Linked DNA regions of Azospirillum brasilense. The protein of the gene in region 1 interacts with the protein of each later gene in a pairwise test. Links are inferred from orthologs where the notes say so. Each region holds a gene or a part of one and is shown in the gene's direction. Other genes may lie near its edges.

The links. The genes of interacting proteins can lie anywhere in the genome.
Region 2: the proteins of bioB (region 1) and AMK58_RS04690 interact in binary tests that used the Escherichia coli proteins (3 or more experiments, as listed by UniProt). The link is inferred for Azospirillum brasilense from one-to-one orthologs.

Annotation. Positions count from the first base shown.
Region 1 is NZ_CP012917.1:527,147-530,020, forward strand. It holds bioB (biotin synthase BioB), read left to right. Parts: upstream 1-878; coding sequence 879-1,871; downstream 1,872-2,874. Other genes in the region: bioA (adenosylmethionine--8-amino-7-oxononanoate transaminase), read left to right, coding at 1-854; AMK58_RS27290 (DUF2270 domain-containing protein), read left to right, coding at 1,927-2,634. UniProt on the Escherichia coli protein: Catalyzes the conversion of dethiobiotin (DTB) to biotin by the insertion of a sulfur atom into dethiobiotin via a radical-based mechanism.
Region 2 is NZ_CP012914.1:1,030,794-1,033,639, forward strand. It holds AMK58_RS04690 (class II glutamine amidotransferase), read left to right. Parts: upstream 1-962; coding sequence 963-1,730; downstream 1,731-2,846. Other genes in the region: draG (ADP-ribosyl-[dinitrogen reductase] hydrolase), read left to right, coding at 1-217; AMK58_RS04685 (ArsC/Spx/MgsR family protein), read left to right, coding at 226-657; AMK58_RS04695 (FMN-dependent NADH-azoreductase), read left to right, coding at 1,880-2,506; AMK58_RS04700 (SIR2 family protein), read right to left, coding at 2,658-2,846.

The DNA of each region.
Region 1 (2,874 bases):
CCATGGCGGCAGGGGTCGGCTCCGGCTTCTATGAACCGTTCCAGGAGCTGCTGTTCGCCGTCGATCGCATGCCCTACCCCTCCACCTGGGACGGCGACCCGGAGGTCGAGGCCAAGGAGGCCGCGGCGCTGGACTGGCTCGACCGCTGGCTGGCCGCCAACGGGGCGGAGCTGGTCGCCGTCATCATCGAACCGCTGGTCCAGGGCGCGTCCGGCATGCGCTTCTGCCGGCCGGAGTTCCTGCGGGCCATGGCGGCGCGGGTGCGGGCGGCGGGCGGTCTGGTGATCTTCGACGAGGTGATGACCGGCTTCGGCCGCACCGGCGCCCTGTTCGCCAGCCGGAAGGCCGGAGTCGCCCCGGACCTGATCTGCCTGTCCAAGGGGCTGACCGGCGGTTTCCTGCCGCTGTCGGTCACCGCCTGCGGCGCTTCGATCTACGAGGCGTTCCTCGGCGCCGGTTTCGACCGCGCCTTCGCCCACGGCCACAGCTTCACCGCCAACCCGCTGGGCTGCGCCGCCGCCCTGGCCTCGCTGGAGCTGACCACCTCGGCGGAGACCGCCGCCAACCTTGCGCGCATCGAGGAGCGGCACCGCGCCGCCATCGCCGACCTGTCCGGCCACCCAAAGCTGTCGCGCGGGCGCGTCATGGGCACCATCGCCGCCATCGAGGTGACCGACGCGCAGGGCTACACCGCCGCGGTCGGGCAGACGCTGAAGCGCTTCTTCCTGGAGCGGGGATTGCTGCTGCGCCCGCTCGGCCCCGTGATATACCTGCTGCCGCCCTACTGCGTGACGGACGGGCAGCTGGACCGCGCCTACGCCGCGATCCGCGACGCCGCCGATACCCTTCTCTGATTCGCTTTCCCCCGAGGACCGACCATGCCCGACACCGCCATGCAGACCGCGGATTCCGCCTCCACCACCATCGCCCGGCGCTGGAGCCGCGAGGACATCCTGGCCCTGTTCGAGCTGCCCTTCATGGAGCTGCTGCACCGCGCCCACGAAACGCACCGCCAGCACCATGACCCGAACAAGGTCCAGCTCTCCACCCTGCTGAACATCAAGACCGGCGGCTGTCAGGAGGATTGCAAGTACTGCGCGCAGAGCGTGAAGTACGACACCGGCGTCGAGGCGGAGAAGCTGCTGGACCGGGCCCAGGTGCGCGCCGCCGCGGAGAAGGCCAAGAAGGCGGGCGCCGGCCGCTTCTGCATGGGTGCGGCATGGCGCGAGCTGAAGGACCGCGACGTCGAGAAGCTGGCGAACATTGTCCGCGACGTGAAGGACCTCGGGCTGGAGGCCTGCATGACGCTGGGCATGCTGACCCGCCCGCAGGCCGACGCGCTGAAGGACGCCGGCCTCGACTACTACAACCACAACCTCGACACATCGGAGGAGTTCTACGAGCAGATCGTCTCCACCCACAGCTACCGCGACCGGCTGGACACGCTGGCCAACGTCCGCGACGCCGGGCTGAAGGTCTGCTCGGGCGGCATCGTCGGGCTGGGGGAAAGCCGGGTGGACCGCGCCGGCCTGCTGGAGACCCTGGCGAACCTGTCGCCGCAGCCGGAAAGCGTGCCGATCAACAAGCTGGTGTCGGTCGCCGGCACTCCGCTGGGCGGCGTCGACGCTCTGGACGCCTTCGAGTTCATCCGCACCATCGCGGTCGCACGCATCCTGATGCCGCGCTCCTACGTCCGCCTGTCGGCGGGCCGCCGCTCGCTCAGCGACGAGGGTCAGGCGCTCTGTTTCTACGCCGGCGCGAACTCCATCTTCTATGGGGACAAGCTGCTGACCACCGGCAACCCGGAGCATGAGGCCGACCGGCGGCTGTTCGACCGGCTGGGGCTGGAGGCCGACGGCGGCGCCCACTGACGCGCCGGCGTCCCCGGCCCCTGCGTCAAGAAAAGCCAGGGGGAGGACGCCGAGCATGGACGACATCGCCGCCAAAGCACCCAAGACCCACTACACCTCGGCCGAGGTCACGGCCCTGTCGCATCTCTACAGGGCCGAGATCTACCGAAGCACCGTCTGGCGGACCCGGCTGGACGCCACCACCAACTGGGCGGTGGTCACCACCGGGATCGCCCTGTCGCTGACCTTCAGCAGCGCCACCGCCTCCCCCCTGCCGCTGGTGCTGGTGGGGCTTCTGGTCGCCGTGTTCCTCTACATCGAGGCGCGGCGCTACCGCTTCTTCGACTTCTGGCGAATCCGCGCCCATGTGCTGGAGCTGTATTTCCTGGGGCCCATCCTGCGCGGCCAGGGCGACCAATTCGCCCGGGGCTGGAACGAGACGCTGTTCCAGGACTACCAGAACCCCAACCTTCACATCACCTACCTGGAGGCGGTGGGCCGCCGTCTGCGGCGGAACTACGGCTGGATCTTCCTGATCCAGGTGGTGGCCTATCTGGGCAAGTTGATGATCCACCCGGTCCCGCTGTCGAGCCTGGACGAGCTGTTCGCGCGGGCGACCATCGGGCCGGTGCCGGGGGAGATCGTCCTGCTCTGCGGCATGGTCTTCCACGGCACCTGGATGGCCATCGCCTTCCGGACCTTCCGCAGCCGCCGCGGCGCCGACCGCGAGCGCCCGCCCCCGCCGGCCACCGACGCCGTGCTCGATCTGGCGCGGGGGCCGTGAGGGCCGCGGCGGATTTCCCTTTTCGCGCAAGGGATAAGGGGTAGTTTTCCGTTGGGCCTGCCCCATTCGCGCGCCGTGGCATAAATGGGATCAGCACCGTCGCGCTCACGCTATGCAACGGATCGTCTTGTGTTCTCCTTCCGCGGGGGGCTAGAAGGGGCTCCATCGGATGCGGTTGCGCGGTCATACCAGAAGGACACCCGTTCGCCGGGCTGATCTTCACCGGTTCCCCGCACAGCC
Region 2 (2,846 bases), on another replicon or contig:
GACCGATTCCGTGGAATCCTGCGTCGTCGAGACCGTCAACCAGGGCGGCGACGCCGACACCACCGGCGCCATCGCCGGCATGCTGGCCGGCGCCACTTACGGGGTGGAGACCATCCCGCCGCGCTGGCTGCGCAAGCTCGACCGCGACGTCTACAACGAAATCTGCGCCCAGGTGGACGGGCTGCTCGCCCGCGCCCCGGCGCTCAAGCAGGGGTGACCGCGACCATGGCCGACGTGATCTTCTTCGAAAAGCCCGGCTGCGCCGGCAACAATCGCCAGAAGGCGCTGCTGGCGGAGGCCGGGCACACCGTCCACGCCCGCGACCTGCTGTCCGAACCCTGGACGGCGGACCGTCTGCGCTCCTTCTTCGGCGACCGTCCGGTGGCCGAGTGGTTCAACCGCGCCGCCCCGGCGGTGAAGAGCGGGGAGGTCGATCCGGACGCGCTGGACGAGGCTGCCGCCCTGGCGCTGATGCTGAGGACGCCGCTGCTGATCCGCCGTCCGCTGATGCAGGTGGGTGACCGCCGCGACTGCGGCTTCGAGGCGGAGCGGGTGGACGCCTGGATCGGGCTGGCCGCCGGAGCGCCGGAGGGCAAGCTGGAAGGCTGCGCCCGCGCCGGGATGCCGCCCTGCCCACCACCCAAGACAACCGATTGACGATTTTGCTGCTCCGTTGGAGGACAAGAACCGACACGGATTTCACGGATCAAAGCCGGATTTCACGGAATCCGCCGGATCGGCGCATGTGGCCTTACGTTGCGCATCCCGCGATCGGACGGTTCCGTGAAATCCGTGTCTCTATCCGTGCAATCCGTGTCGATTCTTGTCCGCCTTTGCCGCGCGCTGCGTTCAGGCGATCACTGAGTCCACCACCCGCAAAGGGGTGACGGGACAACCCGGACTGTCGTAGGTTTGCCCCCGTCCTGTTTGAAACCCGACATTTCAGCGATGGGGGCCGATCCATGTGCGAACTCCTGGGCATGAGCGCCAACGTGCCCACGGACATCTGCTTCAGCTTTCGCGGCCTGATGCGCCGCGGCGGGCAGACCGGTCCGCACCGCGACGGCTGGGGGATTGCCTTCTACGAGGGGAAGGGCTGCCGCGCCTTCCACGACCCGGCGCCGAGCTGCGAGTCGGAGATCGCGCGGCTGGTCAGCAGCTATTCGATCAAGTCCTGCGTGGTGATCTCCCACATCCGCCGCGCCAATCGCGGCCGGGTGTCGCTGGAGAACACCCACCCCTTCACGCGGGAGCTGTGGGGCCGCGTCTGGACCTTCGCCCACAACGGCCAGCTCAAGGGCATCAAGGACCGGACGCTGACCTTCTACGAGCCGGTCGGGACGACGGACAGCGAGCACGCCTTCTGCTGGCTGCTCGACCAGATCCGCATGCAGTATCCGGAGCCGCCCAAGAGCAGCGGCGCCCTGATGCGGCTGATCCGCGACCTCGCCACCGACCTCGGCACGCTGGGCGTCTTCAACATGCTGCTCAGCGACGGGCGGTACCTGTGGTGCCACTGCGCGACCAACCTCGCCTGGCTGACGCGGAAGGCCCCCTTCGGCCCGGCGACGCTGATCGACGAGGACATGAGCGTCGATTTCGCCAAGGAGACGACGCCCGACGACGTGGTGACGGTCGTCGCCACCCGCCCCCTGACCCGCGACGAGAATTGGACCGTCATGAAGGGGGGAGAGATGGTCGTGTTCAAGGGCGGCAATCGGGTGCGCTGACCGGGGATTGTTCTGTTCCGTGCAACGAAGATTGGCGAAATCGGGGCTCAATCGATTGGCGTAAGCGGGCTTATGGTCACTCCCGAGACAAACCGAAGCGGTGACGGTGCCGGCCCGGCGCCCCGCTTCCCGGACAGGAAGACGTGACCATGAAGATCCTTCGCATCGACTCCAGCCCGCTGGGCGACGCCTCCGTTTCCCGCCAGCTCACCGCCTCGATCGTCGCGGCGCTGCGCCAGGGGACTCCGGACGCCGAGGTTTCCGTCCGCGACCTCACCGTCGCTCCGCCGGACCACCTGACCGGCGAGCTGATGCAGGTGGTGAAGTTCCGCAATCTGGAGGGCCTGACCGCCCGCCAGCAAGAGGAGCTGGCCCTGACCGACGCGCTGGTCGACGAGTTCCTGGCCGCCGACGTCGTGGTGATCGGCGCCCCGATGTACAATTTCACGGTCCCGACCCAGCTCAAGGCCTGGATCGATCGCATCGCCCAGGCGGGCCGCACCTTCCGCTACACCGAGACCGGCCCGGTCGGCCTGGCCGGCGGCAAGAAGGTCTATATCGCCTCGACGCGCGGCGGCGTTTACTCGACCAACGCCGCGATGAGCGCGCTGGATCATCAGGAGGCCTTCCTGCGCACGGTGCTGGGCTTCCTGGGCGTCACCGACGTGACGGTGATCCGCGCCGAGGGCGTCGGCATGGGTCCGGACGCCCGCGCCAAGGCGCTGGCCGCCGCCCAACAGGAAATCGACGCCCTGGCGACCCCGGTCGCGGCGTAAAAGGTGACTGTCCCCTCTCCCCTCCGGGGAGAGGGTTAGGGTGAGGGGGGTGCGCGTGTCGGAGCGTCCGGCACAAGCGCAACCCCCTCACCCGGCCCTTCGGGCCACCCTCTCCCCAGAGGGGAGAGGGGAGCTTCGCGACGCGCTCGCTTTAATTGGCCCCCATCGCCTCGCTGATCCGCCGGACGGCCTCGTCCAGGGGCAGGTCGAGGCGGGTGATGTTCTGCAGCTCCAGGAAGCGCGCCTCGTTCTTCGACAGCTCGCCCTCGATCACCGCCCAGTGCTTGTCCGACGAGCGCTTGGCGATCTGGCGGGCGAAGGTGCGCTGGATTTCCTGGTC